3 regions of the Pinirhizobacter sp. genome follow, and region 1 is predicted to be linked to each of the others. Evidence: predicted binding sites of a transcription regulator. Region 1 holds the regulator's gene; each other region holds the start of a gene.

Region 1 (7,307 bases):
GGGCAGCCGCGGCATGACGTGGCGTGCGGCCGAAATCAATGCCTGGCCCACCGCCTCGTGGGTCATCAACAGCACGCCAACGCCGGTGTCGCTCATTCGAGTTCCCGGTGGAAGGTGAGGGCGCTGCCGCGGCGGTTGCGGAAGTGTTCGGCCAGTTTCTCCACCAGGTACACCGAGCGGTGGCGGCCACCGGTACAGCCGATGCAGATGGTGACGTAGCTGCGGTCGTCCTTCTCGAACTGCGGAAGCCAGTTTTCCAGCCAATGCACCGTGTCGTTGAAGTACTGCTCGACCAGCGGTTGTTGCTCAAGGTATTCGCGCACGGGAGCATCCTTGCCTGATAGTGGCCGCAGGCGGGCCTCCCAATGGGGGTTGGGCAGGCAGCGTGCGTCGAAGACGAAATCGGCATCCAGCGGCAAGCCGCGGCGGAAGGCAAAGGATTCGAACATCAAGGTCATGCCATCGCTGGCCGCCGCGTACCCGGTGGCGATCAGGCGGCGCAACTGGTGCACGTTCAGTTCGCTCGAATCGAGCACGCGTTCGGCGATCGCGGAGAGCGGTCGCAGCAGCTTGCGTTCGCGCGCAATTGCATCGGCCAGCGACAGGCCTTCCGACGACAGCGGGTGGCGCCGGCGTGTTTCGGAGTAGCGCTTGATCAATACGTCGTCGCGGCTGTCCAGGAAGATCAGGTGTACTTCCACGCCCGTGGCCGCGATATCGGACAGCACGCTGGGCATGCGCGAAAGATCCGCCTCGCGGTTGCGCACGTCCACACCCACCGCGATATGGGTTTGCGGGCCGTGCTCGCCCTGGCTCACCGCGGCCACCAGCTGGGGGATCAGCGCGGCAGGGAGGTTGTCCACGCAGTAGAACTCGAGGTCTTCCAGCGCGCGCAGGGCGACCGTCTTGCCGCCACCGGACATGCCGGTAAGCACGACCAGGCGAATGGATTTGGGATCGATGATGTTGGGCGTCATGTGTTCACCACGGCGGCAGGCGGCGCATCTGGTGCGCCTGCCGGTCCATGAAGGTCTGTGCCGGATCGATGCCTTTGCTTTTGAGCGCCTGGCTGCGTACGGCGGCCTCGACCAGCACGGAGAGGTTGCGGCCCGGCGCTACCGGGATGGTGATCATCGGCACGTCGACATCCAGGATACTGCGGCGGCCGACGTCGCCGGTGATACGCGTCATGGCGTCGGTGTCCTCGCCCTCGCGCAGCGGCTTCAACTGGATCACCAGGCGCAGGTATTTCGACGGCTTCACCGCGGTGTGCCCAAACATCTCGCGTACGTTCAGCACGCCCAGGCCACGTACCTCCAGCAGATCCTGCAGCAGTTCCGGACAGGCGCCGTCGATGACGTCAGGGGCGATCAGGGTGAACTCGGTGGCGTCGTCCGCCACCAGGCGATGGCCGCGGCTGATGAGTTCAAGTGCAAGCTCGCTCTTGCCGGAGCCTGATTCGCCCGTGATCAGCACGCCGATGGAAAACACTTCCAGGAATACGCCGTGCAAGGTGACACGCGGGGCCAGGGTACGGGCGAGGTGGTATTGCAGGTAGGTCAGCAGTTCATGCCCGCGCTTGGAGCTGAGCCAGAGCGGGGTATCGGTTTCCTCGGCCATCTCGCGCAGATCCGCCGGGACGGGTTGTTCCTTGGTGACGATGAGCGCTGCCGGGCGGTAAGCGGCGATCTTCTGGATGGCTTCCCAGCGTTGGCGCGAATCGCGCCCATCGAGGTAGTTGAGTTCCTCGGTGCCGATGATCTGCACCTTGTTGGGGTAGATCACATTGAGGTAGCCCACCAGCGACGGGCGACGGGTGACCGATTGCCCATGTTCGAGCACGCGCCCTTCACCGCGCAGGCCGGCGATCCAGCGCAAGCCCATGCGCTCGTGGGTGCTATCGAACAGTTGTCGGGCGGTCAGCCGGTCCAAGCGTGGGGTGTCCCCGGGTAAGCAGGCCTCATTGTGCCATGCACCCGGGGTGCCCGGGGTCAGACGTGGTTCATTTCCCGCGCTTCGCGCTGGTGGTGGTCGCTTTGCTTTTCCTTGTGCTTGCGCAACTGTGCGACGAGCTTTTCGGCCATGGTGTCGATCGAGGCGTACATGTCCTGCTCTACGGCTTCGGCGTGCAGGCGGTTGCCGGACACCAGGAGGGTGCCTTCGGCCTTCTTTTCCGCGTCGTCGACGCAGAGGACCACATTGAGGCCCGTAATGTTTTCGTAAAGGCGTTCCAGGCGGTCGAGCTTGGATTCGACATGGGTACGCAGGGCATCGGTGATGTCGATATGGTGGCCGCTAAGCTGAAGTTGCATGGTGTCTCGCCTCCTGTTGCTGCGGGTCCGGCCGGATTCTGGCGGCCGGTGAACGGCGGTGCCGCTATCTTCAAACACTTCTCTTATAAGGATTGGGACGGCTGGACTGGGCTCAAGTTCCCTTGGGTGATTAACCGGCGCGCACGCGGTCCGATGAACTGGGAATCCGCATGCCTTCGCGGTATTTGGCCACCGTACGGCGTGCGACCTGAATGCCGCGTCGATGCAGGTCTTCGGCCAGCGCCTGGTCGGAAAGCGGCTTGCGAGGGTCTTCGCCTGCGATGAGCTTGCGCAACATGGCCTGGATCGCGGTGGCCGAGGCGCTGCCGCCGTCTTCCGTGGCGACACCGGATGAAAAAAAATGCTTAAGTTCGAAGGTGCCGCGCGGCGTGTGCAGGTACTTGCGGGTGGTGACGCGCGAGATGGTGGATTCGTGCATGCCCACTTCCTCGGCCACTTCGCGCAGCACCAGGGGGTGCATGGCCTCCGGGCCGTAATCGAGGAAGGCGCTTTGCCGCCGAACGATGACCTCGGCGACCTTCTGCAGCGTTTCGGCGCGAGACTGCAGGCTCTTGAGCAGCCAGCGCGCTTCCTGCAGCTGGCCCTTCATCCAGCTGGCGTCCTCGCCGCGGGCGCGGGCGATCAGGTTGCAGTAGTGCTGGTTCAGTCCCAGGCGCGGTTGGCAGTCGGGATTGAGCGACACCAGCCAGCGGCCGTTCTCGCGCCTTGCATAGGCGTCAGGCGCGACGTACTCGACCGGCGTGGCGTCCAGCGCGGCACCGGGCCGCGGGTCGAGCGAGCGGATCAGTCCCAGTGCCCCGGCGACGTCCGCTTCGTCGCAGCGAAGTTTGCGCGCGAGCTTGCCCGAATCGTTGCGGGCGACCAGTTCCAGCTCAAATTCCACGATGCGCAGGGCGACGTCGCGGAAGGCGGTATCCGGGGCGAACTGGCGCAGTTGCATCGACAGACAGTCGCGCAGGTCCAGGCTCGCAACGCCCGTAGGGTCGAAATGTTGCAGGCGTTTGCGCACGGCTTCGATTTCGGCCGCATCGGCATGGAAGTCGGTGGGCAGGGCGGCGGCGACCGCATCGATGCCCTCGTGCAGGTAGCCGTCTTCGTCCAGTGCGTGGATGATCGCCGTAGCGATGGCGTGGTCGCGCGGGGTGAATTGCGAGAGGTTCAGCTGCCAGGACAGGTGTTCGGTAAGGCTTGGTGCCGAGGCATTCTGCGGTTCGAAGCCGTCGTCCTCGTCGCCCTGGTTGTTACGGCTGCCGCCGGAGGAATAGTCTCCCGCCTCGCCATGGCGGGGCTCCGATTCCCAGTCGCCATGGGTATCGTCCACGTCAGGCGGCGACTCCACCGTTTCCTTCTCGGCGCTCGCCTTCGGGGCGACATCGATGAAGCGGTCGGATTCGAACTCCTCGTCAGCTTCGCCCGCTTCAGCCGGCTCGGCATCTTCCTCGAATTCAAGCAGCGGATTTCCCTCGGCGATCTGCCGAAGTTCAGCCTCGAGCTCCAGCTGCGACAGCTGGAGCAGGCGGATGGCCTGTTGCAACTGGGGCGTCAGCGTGAGCTGTTGGTTGAGGCGAAACTGGAGTCCGGGTTTCATGCCTGCCATGGTCGCCTAGTTCCCTGCCATCCTAGCGCGTCGGCATAGGGCCGGCCAGCAGGCCCTTTGGCCAGATGACCGGATTCGGCACGGGCGCTACAGGCGGAATTCACGGCCCAGGTACACCTCGCGGACCTTCTCGTCGGCGAGGATGTGTGCCGGGGTGCCACGGGATAACACCTCGCCGTCGTTCATGATGTAGGCGCGGTCACAAATGCCCAGGGTTTCACGCACATTGTGATCGGTGATCAGCACGCCGATGCCGCGGTCCTTCAGGTGCCTGACGATGCGCTGGATCTCGCCGACGGAAATCGGGTCGACGCCGGCGAAGGGCTCGTCCAGCAGCATGTAGCGAGGTTTGGCGGCCAGCGCGCGGGCGATCTCCACGCGGCGACGTTCGCCACCGGACAGGCTGATGCCCTTCTGGTCGGCGATGTGGCCGATCTTGAGTTCGTCGAGCAGGCCTTCGAGCTCCTGCATCTGCTGCTTCTGGTTGAGGTTTTCACGCAGCTCCAGCACGGCCAGGATGTTGTCCGTGACCGAAAGGCGGCGGAACACCGAGGCTTCCTGGGGTAGGTAGCCGATGCCCAGCTTCGCCCGCGAATGCATCGGCAGGGCAGTGATGTCCTGTTTGTCGAGTTTGATCGTGCCGGCGTCGGCCTCGATCAGCCCGACCACCATGTAGAAACACGTGGTTTTGCCTGCGCCGTTGGGGCCGAGCAGACCCACCACTTCGCCTTCGCGGATGGAAAACGCGAAATCACGCACGACCTGGCGCGCGCGGAAACTCTTTTGCAGGCCCTGGGCTGAAAGCATCGGTCAGGGCTTGGCGGCAGTGGCGGCGGCCGCTGGTACGGTAGCGGGCTTGGCAGTCGGAGCGACAGCGAGCTTGCCTGCCGCCGGCGCCTTCGGGGCGGCCTTCGGCGTTGGCGTGCAGTTGGGCACTGACTGCGGGCGCGGCGGCGCAGGCTGGCCGGGCGCGGCGGCCTTCGGCTTGGGCAGGAACTGCATGGTCACCAGGTTGGTGTCGCCGCTTTGGCCGGTCATGTTGCTGGTGTCGGTGTGGTAAACGAGTTTGTCGCCGTTGGATTCGCCGCGGCCCTGCTGCTTCACCCAGGCGTTGGTGGTGAGGGTGACCACGTTCTGTTCCACCACGTAATCGATGTTCAGGGCATGGCCGTCGACGTTGTTGCAGTTGTCGTCGATCTCATGGAAGGTGGCGGGCTTGCCGTCGACGACGGCACGCAGCACCTGGTTGTCGGCGTCCAGGTAGATGTGCGCGATGTCGCCGGTGACCTTCAAGGTGCCCTGGGTCATCACCACTTTGCCCTTGTAGACCACCAGGCCGTTGGTACCCTGGGTGGCATCGACCGACACGCCCTGGGCGTTGATCGGTTCATTGCGGTCGCTTTGCCTGGCGCTGGCGCCGAAGGCCGTGAGCATGCTTGACAGTCCGAGTGCCAGGAGCAGCCTAGGGCGTGCGCTTTTTTGGCATGAACGAGCTGTGGACGTCATCGAGGAGCTCCAGGTGCTTGGAATCGAGGTTGGCCCGCATGCCAACGCCCTTCATTGTAGATGTTCCCTGCACGATCGTGGCGGGGGCGTCGGTGGCCAGGCGATTCTCCTTGGGCCAGGAAGTGACCTCGGAGGTATCCATCTGGGTGGCCGCCGTGGTGCCGAAAGCGTTCCGGTGCATGTGAACCTCGCCCTGGAGCTTGAGGATATCGCCGCCGGAGTCCACCCAGCCGTACTGGGAATGGCCTGTCCAGTCGGGCGTGCCCGCTTCCTTGGGAGGCATGCGGAAGTCCGGGGAAATCAGGTACAGGGCGTCATCGCCCTCGCGGCGGTCGAGTCGGGGCGCATGCAGGCGGAAGCTGAAGGCGCCTTGCTCGTTCCAGGAATCGAGGATGAAGTTGTGCAGCACATAGCCTGAGCGGGGTGGGCCGACGAAGTCGGACACCTTGGCCCGGGGCTGGATGTACCACGACACCAGGGTCGCGGTAAGCGCCGCCACGGTCAGTGCAACGACGGCAACCGGGACTTTCCGGTCGCGCAGGTACAGGCGCAGGTTCAAAGCCAGTGTTCCAGTTCACTGTCGGCCTTGCCCTGGGCAGCCAGGATCAGGTCGCAGGCTTCGCGGGCGGCGCCGTGGCCGCCGGCGCGGCGCGTGACATAGTGCGCGTGCTCGGCCACCGTCGGGTGTGCATCGGCCACCGCCACGGCCAGGCCCACCATGCGCATCGGGGCAAGGTCGGGCAGGTCGTCGCCGATGAAGGCCGCCTCTTCGGGCGTGAGCCCAAGGGCGTCGAGGATTTCCAGCACGCAGGCCCGTTTGTCCTGCTGGCCCTGGTAGAGGTGTTCGATGCCCAGTTCCTCCGCACGCAGGGTAACCGGGTGGCTGATCCGCGCGGTGACGATCGCCACCTGCACCCCGTTTTCGTGCAGGCGCTTCAGGCCCAGGCCATCGTGCACGTGGAAAACCTTGGTCTCAAGACCATCCTCGCCCACGAACAGGCCGCCGTCGGTGAGGGTGCCGTCCACGTCGAAGACGGCCAGCCGGATACGGGCGGCACGGGCGCGGATGGCGGCGTCCAGGTCACTGAAGTGGCGGTAGGGCATGGTGGGGCCGGGCGGAGGCGGGAGGCGAATCAGACCACGCGGGCCCGGAGCAGATCATGAATGTTGAGCGCGCCGACGACCTTGTGGGATTCATCGATCACCAGCAAGGCGTGGATCTGGTGTTTCTCCATCAGCTGGGCCGCCTCTATCGCGAGTCGGTCGGCGCCGATGGTCTTCGGGCCGCGCGTCATCAGCTCGGCCACCGTGGCATTGCGCAGGTCCACCGCGTGGTCGTCCAGGGCGCGGCGCAGGTCGCCGTCGGTGAACACGCCCAGCAGGTGGCCGGCATCGTCGACCACGGCTGTCATGCCAAGCTGCTTGTGGGTCATTTCCATCAGCGCCTGGGTGACCGAGGCGCCCGGCGGCACGCGGGGGATGGCGTCTTCCTTGTGCATGATGTCGGCGATATGCAGCAGCAGCCGGCGGCCAAGGCTCCCGGCCGGGTGTGAACGGGCGAAATCATCGGAGGTGAACCCACGGGCCTCGAGCAGGGCCACGGCCAGCGCATCGCCCACCACCAGTGCCGCCGTGGTGCTGGCGGTGGGTGCCAGCCCCAGCGGGCAGGCCTCCACCGGAATGCTCACGTCGAGGTTGAGGTCCGCTTCCCGGCCCAGCGACGACCGCACGTTACCGGTCATGGCGATCAGCGGGATGCCCTGGCGTTTCAACACCGGCAGGATAAAGAGCAGTTCGTCGGTCTCGCCGGAGTACGAGATGGCGATGACGATATCCTGCGGCTGGATCATGCCCAGGTCGCCGTGGCTGGC
Region 2 (7,307 bases), on a different contig from region 1:
CGGGAGCAACGATCTGCCTAGCTCGGCTAGGAGCCTCGTCGAGCTCGAGGAGCCTCTGTTCGCGCAAGGCTTTTGCCTCACGGTCAATGCTGCCGATGTCCAGATAGACAAAAGCCCTAGTCGGCCCAGTTTGCGCAACATGGCCCTCAACGACCTCGGCGAGCGTGGTCAGTGCGTAGCCCGGTGCAATCAACTCAGCAGACCGGTCGTGCTTCGAAATCAAGCGACTAACTCCTCGTTCATTTCTGTCAGCAGTTCATCGAACTGCTCGCCAAATACTTGCCATACTTTCTGCAGTCCACCCTTGTCGGCTAGCTGCGCATAGTCGAAATCTTCGCGACTGATCGAACAACTAGATGCGACGTGATCCTTCATCAAACGTAGCCACTCGGTTTGTTCCAGAGTAAACGCCGTGGCGCGCTGCGCATTATGGCGGAATATCCACTCCTGGAAACGCTTGTCGACACTGTCAGCGAACGGGCGTAGTTCTTCGTCGAGGCCCAATGCGAAGCGCACGAGTGCGATCAGGTCGGTGAGCTGGCGGCGGATTTCGGCGCCTTTGACCTTGCCGGCCTGGACACGTGCGTAGGCCGACCACAGCCGCTCAGTGGTGAGCATCAGCGGTGGCCGAGACAGTACGTCGTGCAGATCCTCAATCATGGCGAAGGTGAGCAGCCGACGCCGGTAGGGCTGCTGGTAGAAGAAATCCAGCGCGGTGATCTCGTCGCGGTGTACGCGCAAATAATCGGCGAATACCTGAATGGTGGCCGTGGCCTGCGCCTCTGCCTGTGCGCTGAATCCGGTCGAGACCACTTGGTCAATGTTGATGTGATCGATGAGCTGTTCGTGCTCGCGGCGGGCGGAGTCGATCAGATCGCGCAGCTTGGGATCGTCGAACGGTTGACAAGCCGCGGCAACTCGGCGACGACGTGCGGCGTCCAATTCGTCGGCCGCGAGGACGTCCTCGCTGGACGTGATGCCGGCGGCATTGGCGGTATCCAGCGCATCGGCCACGATCCGATCGGGATCCAGCGCTATAATCAGGTTACGCGCGAGATCATTGAGGCTGCGGCCATCTGCAACCTGTTTGATCCGGGTCAAAGCCTTATCGTCTAGCTGCTTGGCCAATCGCACCAGACGGTTGCCGAGCGTGAGTACCGTGTCGTCATCGCGGCTACCAATCGCAACACCCTTGAGCAGATTGTTCAGCGAGACGGCAGGCATTTTTTCCAAGGGTCGGCTTTCGGTTTTCAGCGATTTTTCCACCCCGACGGCGTCGATCAAAACGAAGTGTGTCTTAGCGCTGTCGGCGCTACTGCTGACCTTCTTCAACGATTCCGCATCAAGGCTTCGCACGCCGCGGCCTTTCATCTGCTCGTAATAGCCCTTACTGCGCACATCGCGCATGAACAGCAGCACTTCCAGTGGCTTCACATCTGTACCGGTAGCAATCATGTCGACCGTGACGGCGATACGCGGGTGGTACTCGTTGCGAAAGTTGGACAGGATGCTGTCCGGGTCTTCCTCGGCCTTGTAGGTCACCTTCTTGCAGAATGCATTGCCTTCATCGTAGACCTCACGCACGGTGCGAATAATGTCATCCGCGTGGCTGTCGGTTTTGGCGAAGATAAGGGTCTTGGGCACTTCAGCGCGATTAGGATAAATGCGAGTTTCCACCGCCGTTTTCATCGCTTGTATCACCTGGCGGATCTGGCTGGGGTTGACCACCGATCGATCGAGGTCAGTTCTGCTGTAGGTCGTGTCTTCCTCGGTCTGAGCCCAGCGCTTCTTGCGAGTCTGACGGTCGCGGTGATCGATCCATTCTTTGGCCTTCAGCTCGGCACCGGCGCGGGTGATCTCAGTTTCGATCTCGTAGACGTCATAGCCCACGTTGACGCCGTCAACCACCGACTGTTCGTAGCTGTACTCAGCAACCACATTTTCGTTGAAGAAACCGTAGGTACGCTTGTCTGGGGTGGCAGTGAGGCCAATCAGGAAAGCATCGAAGTAGTCCAGCACCTGCTTCCATAGGTTGTAAATGCTCCGATGGCACTCATCGATGATGATGAAGTCGAAGGTCTCAATCGGCACTGACGGGTTGTAACGGACCAGCTTGGCCTGTTTGTCCAACGCCCCTAATTCCGCGGTAGATATGTCCTCGGCCGATTCGTCGATCGGCTCGCCGGAGAGGATGGAGTACATGCGCTGGATGGTGCTGATGCAAACCTGCCCATGAGGATCGATGTTGCTGGAGGACAGTCGCTGCACGTTGTAGAGCTCAGTGAACTTCCGGCCGTCATCCGGCGGCGTGTAGGCCATGAACTCCTGATGCGCCTGCTTGCCAAGGTTTCTAGTGTCGACCAAGAAAAGAATGCGCTTGGCTCCGCCGAACTTGAGTAGACGGTATACAGACGTGATGGCGGTGAACGTCTTACCCGCGCCCGTGGCCATATGGACCAGTGCGCGGGGTTTGTTCATAGCCAGCGATTTCTCCAGGCCGGTGACGGCACTGACCTGGCAGTCACGCAAGTTCCGCTCCGGAAGGGGCGGCATCTGGGTCAACCGACGGCGCAGTGTTTCTGGCAGTGCGGCCCAATCCGCTAGAGTCTGGGGCTGAAAGAAGTAAAACAGTTCGCGGGATCGTGGCACTGGGTCTGCGCCATCGGTAAAGAAAAGGATCTGACCGGTGCTCTCGTAGAGAAAGCGCAGCGGCAATCCGCCCTTGTGCCATTTCAGCGAAGCACCGGCATAGCGTTCCGTCTGGGTTTCATGGACGCTCAGGTTCTCGCCGGCCTCGTCGCGCTTGGCTTCGATAACTCCCACGGGGTTGCGATCAACGTAGAGAACGTAATCTGCAGGCCCGGTGTCGGTCGGGAACTCGCGCACGGCCACGCCCTGGGCGGCGCCCAGGTTTAGTTCCTTGATGTCCTGGACAAGCCAGCCCGCTGTTTCCAGCTTCTGATCGATCAGGAGGCGGGCCTTGGCCTCGGGCGTCATGCTTCGGGCCTAGTGGCCCCTGCCAGCCAACCGTGGGCGGCGACGCATTGATTTGGAGCCACCTCGGAAGCACTCCCGCTCTCGCCGCGAACCATCCTTATCTTTGCCATTGGAGCCCCCTTGCCAGTTGGGGCCTAATTTACGCACATAGCGGAACGCCGTCCCAGAAGATCTCCAAGGCGAAGATGTCACGGAGTCTCTCGGAAGGCACTTGCTCAAGATATTCGCATGCAAGTCAACTACTTGCGTGGTATTGCGCTGTAATAACGGCCCGTCGTTGACATGCAGGCTTATAACGTATAAATTGGAACTGCAATATACGATTTATACGTTATGAGAACGCAATGACAAAAACCGTATCGCTGCCCGACGATGTTTATGCGCAACTTGCCACATTGGCACGCCCCTTCGTTGATCGGGAGCCTAGCGATGTGATTCGACGCCTTGTCGTACAAGAAATCCTTGCCCTAGGCAATTCTTCTAACGGTAAGGCTAATAGCGCTCATTCGATGAAGCTAGTGGGTCGTGCACCCAGGGAGCGCGGCGTAACCATCATGCTCGATGGGACTGCCATCGATGCAGATACTGTCCCTGACCTTATTGAGAAAGTAGCCGCCTTCCTTTTCGATAGTGGCTATTGGTCGAAGCTTCTGGCGATAGCACCGTACAAAACCAGCTCGCGACGCTATCTCTTCTCCAAGACACCGGTTCACCCCAGTGGTAAGAACTTCTTCTCTGAGCTCAAGTACCGGGATCTCTATTTTGAGGTTCATAAGAATTACGCCACGTCGCTTGAACAGCTCCGTCGCCTTCTCGGAAAATTGGGAATAAACCTAACTTTCTAACGGGTCGCGTTCACAGATAGCAAGCCTCGATAAAAAAGCCCCGCCGGCGATCAATGAGATCTCGGCACCAGCAGGGCTTTACATCAGGCGGAACTCAACTACCGCGAGCAACCATCAGATCGCGTAATACATCTGGAACTCCAGCGGATGCGTGCTGGCGCGGTAACGGGTCACTTCCTGCATCTTCAGCGCGATGTAGCTGTCGATGAAGTCGTCGGTGAACACGCCACCGGCCTTCAGGAAGTCACGATCCTTGTCCAGCGCCTCAAGGGCCGCGTCCAGGCTCGAGCATACCTGCGGGATGTTCTTCTCTTCTTCCGGCGGCAGGTCGTAAAGATCCTTGTCCGACGGCGCGCCCGGGTCGATCTTGTTGATGATGCCGTCCAGCCCCGCCATCATCAGCGCGGTGAAGGTGAGGTAGCCCGACTGCACGGGATCGGGGAAGCGCAGCTCGATGCGGCGGCCCTTTGGGTTCGACACATACGGGATGCGGCAGCTGGCCGAGCGGTTGCGGGCCGAGTACGCCAGCATCACCGGGGCTTCGAAGCCCGGCACCAGGCGCTTGTAGCTGTTGGTGGAGGAATTGGCGAAGGCGTTGATGGCGCGGGCGTGCTTGAAGATGCCGCCGATGTACCACAGCGCCGTCTGCGACAGGCCGCCGTAGAGGTCGCCGGCGAAGAGGTTCTCGCCGCCCTTGGACAGCGACTGGTGCACGTGCATGCCCGAGCCGTTGTCACCCACGATGGGCTTGGGCATGAAGGTAACCGTCTTGCCGTTCTGGTGGGCGACGTTCTTGACCACGTACTTCAGCGTGATGAGTTCATCCGCCTTCTTCACCAGCGTATTGAACTTCACGCCGATCTCGCACTGGCCGGCATTGGCCACTTCGTGGTGGTGCACTTCCACCACCTGGCCCAGCGACTCGAGCACCTTGCACATATCGGCGCGCAGGTCGCCCAGGGTGTCCACCGGGCTCACCGGGAAATAGCCGCCCTTCACGCCGGGACGGTGGCCGGTGTTGTTGCCTTCGTACTTGTAACGCGAGCTCCACGCGGCTTCTTCAGAGCCGATTTCGTAGAACACGCGGCCCATGTCGTTCTGCCAGCGGACCGAATCGAAGATGAAGAACTCAGGCTCCGGACCGAAGAACGCGGTGTCGGCGATGCCGGTGCTCTTGAGGTAGGCCTCGCCGCGCTTGGCGATCGAACGCGGGTCGCGGCCGTAGGCCTGCATCGTGCTGGGCTCGAGCACGTCGCAATGGATGACCAGCTGCGTGTGCTGGGAGAACGGATCCAGGTAGGCCGTATCAGGATCTGGCATCAGCACCATGTCCGATTCGTTGATGCCCTTCCAGCCGGCGATCGACGAGCCGTCGAACATCTTGCCGTCCTCGAAGGTTTCCGCGTCCACCGCATGGGCCGGGAAGGTCGTGTGATGCTGCTTGCCCAGCACATCGACGAAGCGGAAGTCGACGAACTCGACATCGTGCTCCTGCATCAGGTCAAGCACGTTTTCAACGGAGGACATGGGGCGAAACCTCGGGTTTAGTGGGTGAATGGATCGTCCATAGCAATGGATGTGCCAAGCCAAGCTTGATATACATCAATGACTTGACGGCGACGTTGCACAGCGATTGCACCACCATGGGGCATTGCAAATGCGTGCCTCCCCAGTATGTCGCGCGGCGGTGCAGGGCGAAACCCTTTGCAGCGCATAGGCCTTAAGCTAGGCCGCTCCCTTACCTGCCGGAATGTTTCGTGGGCGACCTCCTCAACTCCATCCTGCTCGGCATCATCGAGGGCATTACCGAATTCCTCCCCATCTCCAGCACCGGTCACCTGCTCATCGCCGAGCGGTGGCTGGGCGAACGGTCGGACACCTTCAACGTGGTGATCCAGGCCGGCGCGATCCTGGCGGTTACCTTCATCTACTGGCGGCGTGTGTGGGAACTTGTCTCGCAATGGCGCGATCCGGCCAACCGCGATTACCTGGCCAAGCTCGCCGTGGCCTTCCTGATCACAGCCGTACTGGGCTTCATCGCGGTGAAGATGGGCTTCAAGCTGCCCGAGACATTGGGACCGATCGCCTGGGCGCTGGTGATCGGCGGCCTGTGGATGCTGGCGGCTGAGAAACTGGCCGAGCGCAGCGTCGACCGTACGGAGATCACGTGGCGCACCGCCATCGTGGTGGGCCTGCTGCAGATGGTGGCGGGGCTGCTCCCCGGCACGTCGCGATCGATGGCAACGATCTTCGGCGCGATGATGGCCGGCACCACCAATCGCGCGGCGGCCACGGAGTTCTCGTTCCTGGTGGGTATCCCCACCATGTACGCTGCCAGCGCCTATGAGCTTTACAAGACACTCCACCACGGCAACGGCATCCATGAGGACTGGACCTCGCTCGGCGTGGCCTTCGTGGTGTCCGCGGTGGTCGCCTTTATCGCCGTGAAGTGGCTGCTGGGCTACATCCGCAGCCATCGCTTCACGCCATTCGCGATCTACCGCATCGTGCTGGGCGTGGGCCTGCTGGTCTTCCTGAAAGTCGGCGGCTGATGCAGTACCGCCTGCTCGATCTGGGCATCGACACCGAACGCCAGCGCGTTACGCGCGGCGAGGATGTCCTTCCCGTGTCGGGGTTGAGCTTCCGCTTGCTGGCCTTCCTGCTGACGCAGGGTGATCGGGTGGTCGGCTTCGATGAGCTGATCGACCAGGTATGGGCGCCGGCGGTGGTGGGCGAGGAAACCGTGACCCAGCGCATCAAGCTGCTACGGCAGGCGCTGGGCGATGAAGGGCGGCAGCCGCGCTATATACGATCGGTGCGCGGACGCGGCTACCAGCTGGCGGCGATGCCGAGGATCGAGGGTGAAGACTTGCCCGCGCCACCACCGCGGCGATGGCCCTGGTGGGTGGCGGTGGGTGTTGCCGGCGCGTTTGCGGCTGCCTGCGCGGCTTACCTGTGGCTGCACAGGGTCGACCGTACGCCGCCGCCCGATCCACGCAGCCCCTTGTTGGTACGTGCCTCGTACTATGCCGCGATCGGGCAGCACGACAACAACGAACGCGCGATCGAGCTGTATACCGATGCGCTGAACCAGGCGCCGCTGGACCGCGACGCCATGCTGGGCCTCAGTCGCGCAATGAGCGCCCGCGCCTGCCTTTACAATGGCGACCGCGATGACGTCGAACGCGGCCTGGAGCTGGCCAACCGCCTGCTTGCCATCGACCCTGCCCGTGCCGCCGCGTGGTCGGCGAAGGGTTATGCACAGGATTGCGCCGGCCGCATCGACGAGGCGATGTCCGCCTATGCGCACGCCGTGCAACTGGATCCCGCCGACGATGCCACGCGTGCCTCCCTGGCCTATCTGCACCAGGAGAAGGGCATGCTGGCGCAAGCCCTGCATGAGAACCTCTCGATGCACGGCGACGGCAGCAAGGTACGCTTTCGCGAGGTGCAGATCGGCCGCGA
Region 3 (7,307 bases), 120 kb from region 1:
GACCTGGGCGGCAAGGCGATCAGCGTATCGAAGGCCATGGCGATCGTGGTGGAACTGCGCTCAAGCCTGGACCACGCCAAGGGCGGCAAGCTTAGCGGCCGCCTGGAAGCGCTGTACGAATATATCGGCCGTCGCCTGCTGGCGGCACAGGCCCATAACGACGATGCCGCCCTGGCCGAATCGGCCCGCCTGCTCGGTCCCATCCGTGACAGCTGGCGCGAGATCCGCAGCCAGTACCTGGCCGAACTCAAGTCGGGCGCCGCGTGATGAGCGCCACCCACCACGATGCCCTGCGCCTGGCCGTGACCACCAGTGAAAGCATGCTCACCGCGGCTTCGGCCGGTGACTGGGATGCCGTGGCAACGCTTGAACCCGTGCGCGCCGAGGCTTTGGCCCAGGGACATCCGGCCGATGCCACCAGCGTGGAACTGCTTCGCCGCATGCTCGAGTGCAACCGTGCGATCGAAGGCCACGCCGCCATGGCCCGGGCCGAGGTGGCGCGCAAGCTCGGCCAGAGCGGGCAGGGCTATCGTGGCGCCAGCGCCTACCTGGCTGCCGCCCGAAGCTGACGTGCCATGCAAGCCCCCGCGCCGCAAGCCTTGCCCGAACCGGTCGACGATGCCCGGGAGTTGATCGATGCGGTCCTGGTCCGGCTGGACCGGGCCGACCGCGTGCTCGGCGAACTCTGCTCGCAATTGCTGGTACCAACGCCATGAGTCTTGACGTGGTTCAGCGGGCCCTGGCCATCACCGGTGCCATGCATGAAGCGGCGACGCGTCACGACTGGCAGGCTGTTGCCGTCCTCGAGGCTGAGCGCGCCGTCTTGCTGCAGGGCCCGCTGCCCGCCGACGAGGGTATGCTGAAGTCCATCAAGGCCATGCTTGCCATCGATGCGATGACAAAGACCCGCGCGCGGGAAGCGCGCGACAACATCTAATATGTGCGCCACGTCACAAAACGGGTATCGTCACCTCAACAAATGGGGAGCGGGCAGCATATGAGTCAGGACATCTTTAGGGAGTTCAGCGATCGCGTGGCCTACGAGGCCCTGCTGCATGCGTCCTGCACCCTGGCCGAGGCCCCCGAGGCCCGTGAACTTGCCTTGCTCAATGAGCGCAATGCCAGCCTGCTGACCACGGTGGGTTCCCTTACCGAGCGCCGTGCGGACACCCTCGAGGACGACGGCGCGGTGCTGCAGGAACTTTCCCGCATCGATGCCAAACTCAACGCGGTGATCGAGCTGGTCAACCGCCTGGCCCTGCCGTCGGCCGCCCTGCCACCACGGGTGGACGTGCGCTTCAACGCCTGGGCGGCGGAACTTCCGCGCAGGATCCTTCCCGATCCGGGCAAGCGGGTGATGCTGCGCATCCACTTCGATGCCTGCCGTGCCCTGCCGTTGGAGTTGCCCGGCCAGGTGATCCATGCGCCGGGCGCCAAAGTCGGCCTGGTGGCTTTCCAGGGACTCTCCGAAGGAGTCCGCGACGCCATGGAGCGTCTGGTGTTCCGCCAGCACCGCCGCCAGGTGGCCGAAGCCAAGCAAATGGTGCGCTAGGCGCCGTCCGGCGCCTTGTCAAGCCGTCCCGAGCCCGCGTCAACCGGCCCCATCGAGGGCCGTTGAACCGCCTTGCATCAAACGTTTTCACGTGCTTTGGACACACTGCGTCACATTTGCGACGCGTGTCGTCATTGCTGGCGGTAGCGTCACTTTCTGACCCACGCCGTGCAAGTGGCTGCCCCGTTCCGGCAACGCCGTCGGAAATCCACGAGGTTCGTGGCGCTTTTCTGCCGCCAGCACGACGTTGTGCGACGGATTTCCGGCGATGGCACGCTTCTTGATCTATCCATCCATGTAGAGGGTCAAGAGCCCGTCCGGCGCCGCCGACGGGTCATCACATTCGCACCAAGGGGTAGGGTCGTGAAGTCTTCCATCATTCTGGTCGTCGAGCCTGACAACAGCCGCGCCGAGTCACTGGCCGCCGCACTTACCTTCATGGGTTACGAGCCGCGCCGTGTCGGCCACGACGATGTCGAGGGGGTGGCCGCGATGGCCGTCTTCGTCGGCTCCATCGGCGGCAACGATGCACTGTCGGTGGCCATGGGCCCGCTGGGTGCCAAGGCATCGAAGCTGCCGTTGCTGGTAGCCGCCGACGCCCCGATGGCCGCGGAACTGGTTGCCGTCAACGAACATCGCGGCGCGGAACTGGTCGACTTCCCGTTGCGCTATGCCCGCCTTGCCGCCGCCCTTCGCACGTTCGAAGCGCTGGCCGACGAAGCCAACGCCAATCGCCGTTTCGTCGGTGCGTCTGCCCCGATGCAGCGCGTCAACAGCCTGATCCGCCAGGTAGCCCCGTTCGATTCCTCGGTACTGGTGCTGGGTGAGTCCGGGACGGGCAAGGAACTGGTGGCCCGCACCATCCACGATTGCTCGCCGCGCGCCGACAAGCCTTTCATCGCCATCAACTGCGGCGCCATTCCGGCCGAACTGCTCGAAAGCGAACTGTTCGGCCACGAGAAGGGGGCCTTCACTGGCGCCATCAACACCCGCAAGGGCCGCTTTGAACTGGCCGAAGGCGGCACGCTGTTCCTGGACGAGATCGGCGACATGAGCCTGCCGATGCAGGTGAAGCTGCTTCGTGTGCTGCAGGAACGTACCTTCGAGCGTGTCGGTGGCAACAAGCCCCAGCGCTGCGATGTGCGCATCATTGCCGCCACCCACCGCAATCTTGAGCAATCGATCCAGGACGGTGTCTTCCGCGAAGACCTCTTCTATCGCCTGAATGTCTTCCCGGTGGAGATGCCGCCGCTGCGCGAGCGCCTGGACGATCTTTCCTCGCTGATCGGTGAATTCAACCACCGACTTGCCCAGCGTGGCCTGGGTAATGTCCGGTTTTCAGGCCAGGCCCTGGCAGCACTGCGCGGTTATGCCTGGCCCGGTAACGTTCGCGAGCTGTCGAACCTTGTCGAGCGCATGGCCATCCTGCTGCCGCACGGCGAGATCCGCGCAGCGGACCTGCCGGAAAAATATCGCGGTGCATCGGTGGTGGAAGACATCTGCGGCGCGGCGCTGCTGGCCTATATGGAAGAGCAGCCGGTGATTGCCGACACCTATGCCAGCGGCAACGATGCAGCCACTTTGCCGGCCGGCGGCCTGGATCTGAAAGACCACCTGGCTGGCATCGAGATCGGCCTGATCCGCCAGGCACTGGATTCGGCCAATGGTGTGGTGGCACATGCGGCCAAGCTGCTGCGCGTGCAGCGCACTACGCTTGTGGAGAAGTTGCGGAAGTACGGCCTGAACGACGCCGTGCAGATCACCGCTTGACCTGGTGGCCGGAGGTCTTCTTCCGGCCCTGGACAAGAATAAAGAAGGCAACAAGGTGGGCAGTGCGCCAGTTGGCGTGCACCCTTAGGGAGCGGCAGGTCAGCCACGCAGTCGGTAACCGCGTCGGCAGATCCTTCGGCAATCGCTACTTCTGGTGGTGCCTGGCGGCCCGCCCAGGACAGGTTTGTGCCGGAGAAAAGCCCCATCGGTAGTGCGTTGACCACGTACTGCCCACCTTCTTGTCTTCTTGCTGGGTCACTCACCGTCCATCGCTGCTTTGGCACGCCACGTGCATCGCACCGTCCAAACGCCAACGCGCGCCGGAAAACCGCCATGACCACGATCGACGTAAACAGCCTGCTTTCCCAGATGCGCCGGATGACGGCGGTAACGGAATTGCCGTCGGCGAAGATCAACACCATTGGCGGCTCCGCGGCCCCGTCGGACTTCGGCGCGCTGCTTAAGCAGTCGCTGGGTAGCGTGGCGGACCTGCAAAAGACCGCTGGTGTACAGGCTGCCGCTTTCGAGCGAGGCGACAAGGGCGTGGACCTGGCCCAGGTGATGCTGTCGGTGCAGAAGGCGGATCTATCGCTGAGCACGGTTACCCAGGTACGCAACAAGATGGTTGATGCCTACAAGGACATCATGAACATGTCGTTCTAAGCGACTGTTCATGACCCTTCTACTAACGGACTTGTTCACCCATGGCTGATAACCCCGTCGCCACCACCGATTCCCGGCTGGCATCGTTCAAGAACCTGGCCGCCACTCCGGTGGCACGCCAGCTGACCTTGATGGCCGGCATTGCCGCCGCGGTCGCCATCGGCGTAGCGGTGGTGATGTGGTCTCGCACGCCCGACTACGGGATGCTTTACGCCGGCCTCGAGCAGAAGGACGCCGCCGCCGTTACCCAGGCCTTGCAGGCGGCCAACGAGCCCTACAAGCTTGGCACCGATGGGGCGTCGGTATTCGTGCCGGCCGCCGACGTGGCAGCCATGCGCCTGAAACTTGCCTCGCAGGGCCTGCCGCAGGGCGCGTCCCAGGGTGGCGCCACGGCGCAGTCGGATTCTCCCTTCGGCATGAGCGACATGGCCGAGCGGAGCCGTTACCAGCAACTGCTTGAAAACGACCTTGGCCAGACCATCGGCGGCCTGCAGTCGGTCAAGGGCGCGCGCGTGCACCTGGCGCTGCCGAAGCCTTCGGCCTTTATCCGCGACAACCATCCAGCCAGCGCGTCGGTGGTGGTGGCCCTGTATCCGGGCCGTTCACTCGATGCCGGCCAGGTGTCCGCGGTGGTGCACCTGGTGTCCTCGTCGGTGCCGGGTCTGGATGCGCGTAACGTTTCGGTGATCGACCAGGCAGGACAGCTTCTTACCAACGCCGATCCGGACAGCCCGGCGGCCATCGGCGACACGCGCATGCGCCTGTCCAACCAGATCGAAAGCACCTACGCCTCCCGCGTGGAGGAATTGCTCACGCCGCTGGTGGGCGCCGGCAAGGTGCGCGCGCAGGTGTTTGCCAACCTCGACTTCTCGAACACCGAGAAGGCGAGCGAAGTGTTCAACCACGACAATCCGGCGCTGCGCAGCGAGCAGACCAGCAGCGATACGCGCCATGACGGTACCGCTGCCGGTGGCGTGCCGGGTGCGCTGTCCAACCAGCCGCCCAACACCGTCGCCCAGGCCACCGCGGCCAAACCCGATGCAGGCAAGAAGCCCGGTGCCCCCCAGGCGACCGCCACCGCACAGGCCACCGAACCCAGCCAGAGCAGCAACAGTGCCACGCGCAACTACGAACTCGACCGCACCGTGAGCCACGTGGTGGACCCGGCAGGGAAGGTGTCCCGGCTGACCGTCGCGGTGGTGGTGGACAACAAATCAGTGGTGGGCAAGGACGGCAAGCCTGGAAGCGTTGCCTTCACCCCGGAAGAAATCGAGCGCATGACCACGCTCACAAAGAATGCCGTGGGCTTCGATGCCGCGCGTGGCGATAGCGTCAGCGTGATCAACGAAGCCTTCCACGCCACCCCGGTGGACGACGTGGGCATCGATATTCCCTTCTGGCAGAAGCCGGGCATGCTCGACCTGATCAAGCAGGCGCTGGGCGTGCTGGCGGCACTGGCCGTGGCCTTCTTCGTCATCCGCCCGATGATGCGCACGGCGATGCGGCCAAGCGTCGGCGGCTTGCAGCCGGCACTGGCAGGTCCCGTGCCCACCGTGTCGGTGATGGTGGACGACGACGAGCGCGACTCGCCACAGCTGGAAACGCAAAGGGGCAAGGGCGCCCCGGCACTCCTCGCCTACGAACAGAAGATCGGCCTGGCCAAGCGCATGGCCAACGACAATCCCAAACAGGTTGCGCAGGTAGTCAAGAGCTGGGTGGCTGAAGATGGCTGATGCATTGAGTGGTTCCCAACGTGCGGCGATCCTGCTGCTGACGCTTGGCGAAGACGACGCGGCCACGGTGCTCAAGCACCTGAATGCCCGCGACGTTCAATCGGTCGGCACCGCCATGGCGGCGCTGAAAAACGTGTCCAAGGAACAGGTCGACGGCGTGATCACACGCCTCACCGAAGACCTTGGCCAGCACACGGCGCTGGGCGTGGGTACGGAGGAATACATCCGCAAGGTGCTGGTGAACGCTCTGGGCGAAACCAAGGCCGGCAGCCTGATCGACCGTATCCTGCTGGGCCGCAGTTCCAAGGGACTGGAGTCGCTCAAGTGGATGGAAAGCCGCGCCATTGCCGAGATGATCGGCCAGGAACACCCGCAGATCATCGCCCTGGTGCTGGCTCACCTGGAGCCCGACCAGGCCGCCGAGGTGCTGGCCTACCTGCAGCCGCGCGTGCGCTCGGATGTGGTCATGCGCATCGCTACTCTCGACGGCGTGCAGCCGCATGCGCTGGACGAGCTCGATGAAATCATGGAGCGCCAGTTCTCCGGCACAAGCAACAAGATGAAGTCGGCCACGGTGGGCGGCCTGAAGGCGGCCGCGGCCATCCTGAACTCGATGGAAGCCTCGCGCGAAGCCGAACTGATGGCCTCCATCCGCGGGCTCGATTCAAACCTCGGCGAGAAGATCGAAGAGCTGATGTTCGTCTTCGACGACCTTGCCGACCTCGACGACCGAAGCATGCAGGCGCTGTTGCGCGAGGTAGCCTCTGGCACGCTGATCACCGCGTTGAAGGGCGCGGAGCCGGCGATGCGCGAGAAGATCTTCAGCAACATGTCCAAGCGCGCCGCCGATATGCTGCGCGACGACCTGGAAGTGAAGGGTCCGGTACGCGTCAGCGAAGTGGACGCCGCGCAGAAGGAAGTGCTGGCCAGTGCACGCCGCCTGGCCGATGCAGGCCAGATCACCCTGACCGGTGGTGGTGAGGAGTTCGTCTGATGAGCGTCCTTGGCCGCGACGAGGCCTCTGCCTACGAGCGCTGGGAACTGCCGGCCGTCGGCGAGCCGGCCGTGCGCCGTGTCAAGGAGGAGCCCTCACCGTTGCCGACGATCGCCGACCTTGAGGCCATCGAACGCCAGGCGCGTGAGGAAGGCTTTAACGCGGGGCTCGTTGAAGGGCGTGCCACCGCGCGCCGTGAACTGCTGTCGCAGACCGGCCGTCTGGAAGCGCTTTACACTGCCGCCGCCCGTCCGCTGGCGGAGTTGGATGATGCGGTTGCCCGCGAACTGGCGTGGCTTGCCACGGTGGTGGCCGAGCGCGTGCTGGGCGTGGAGATTTCCCTTAGGCCCGAAAAGATCATTGAGGTGGTGCGTCAGGCCGTGCACGTGTTGCCGGCTGCCGAGCGCCATGTCCGCGTTGTGCTGCATCCCGACGACGCAGCCCTGGTGCGCGATCATCGCAACAGCGCCGAAGATTCATGGCTGATCGTCGAGGATCGCACGCTCGATCGCGGCGACTGCCGGCTGGAATCGGAACATTCGCGCATCGACGCGCGCCTGCGCTCGCGCCTGGCCACCGTGGTCGATGCGGTACT

Evidence for each region. Region 1 encodes sigma-54, which starts transcription at its own class of promoters, with help from an activator protein. Its sites were predicted from a motif close to TGGCACGNGCNTTGC; they were not measured.
Region 2: the regulator sigma-54 is predicted to act here: its motif matches at 5,412-5,426, upstream of glnA (type I glutamate--ammonia ligase).
Region 3: the regulator sigma-54 is predicted to act here: its motif matches at 3,601-3,615, upstream of fliE (flagellar hook-basal body complex protein FliE).

What each region holds. Positions count from the first base shown of each region.
Region 1 covers NZ_DASYDG010000010.1:175,944-183,250, reverse strand. Annotated here, with positions in the region: gene VGM61_RS03810 (PTS fructose IIA subunit family protein) at 1-96, opposite strand, end outside; gene rapZ (RNase adapter RapZ) at 93-977, opposite strand; gene hprK (HPr(Ser) kinase/phosphatase) at 982-1,932, opposite strand; gene hpf (ribosome hibernation-promoting factor, HPF/YfiA family) at 1,992-2,312, opposite strand; gene VGM61_RS03790 (RNA polymerase factor sigma-54) at 2,443-3,921, opposite strand; gene lptB (LPS export ABC transporter ATP-binding protein) at 4,018-4,737, opposite strand; gene lptA (lipopolysaccharide transport periplasmic protein LptA) at 4,741-5,364, opposite strand; gene lptC (LPS export ABC transporter periplasmic protein LptC) at 5,393-5,995, opposite strand; gene VGM61_RS03770 (KdsC family phosphatase) at 5,992-6,540, opposite strand; gene VGM61_RS03765 (KpsF/GutQ family sugar-phosphate isomerase) at 6,570-7,307, opposite strand, start outside.
Region 2 covers NZ_DASYDG010000033.1:62,046-69,352, forward strand. Annotated here, with positions in the region: gene VGM61_RS12990 (restriction endonuclease subunit S) at 1-223, opposite strand, end outside; gene VGM61_RS12995 (type I restriction-modification enzyme R subunit C-terminal domain-containing protein) at 220-2,997, opposite strand; gene VGM61_RS13000 (hypothetical protein) at 3,342-3,842, shown strand; gene glnA (type I glutamate--ammonia ligase) at 3,957-5,369, opposite strand; gene VGM61_RS13010 (undecaprenyl-diphosphate phosphatase) at 5,600-6,394, shown strand; gene VGM61_RS13015 (winged helix-turn-helix domain-containing protein) at 6,394-7,307, shown strand, end outside.
Region 3 covers NZ_DASYDG010000010.1:55,179-62,485, reverse strand. Annotated here, with positions in the region: gene fliS (flagellar export chaperone FliS) at 1-267, shown strand, start outside; gene VGM61_RS03215 (flagellar protein FliT) at 267-569, shown strand; gene VGM61_RS03210 (hypothetical protein) at 576-716, shown strand; gene VGM61_RS03205 (hypothetical protein) at 713-937, shown strand; gene VGM61_RS03200 (PilZ domain-containing protein) at 998-1,552, shown strand; gene VGM61_RS03195 (sigma-54 dependent transcriptional regulator) at 1,916-3,322, shown strand; gene fliE (flagellar hook-basal body complex protein FliE) at 3,656-3,985, shown strand; gene fliF (flagellar basal-body MS-ring/collar protein FliF) at 4,027-5,718, shown strand; gene fliG (flagellar motor switch protein FliG) at 5,711-6,712, shown strand; gene VGM61_RS03175 (FliH/SctL family protein) at 6,712-7,307, shown strand, end outside.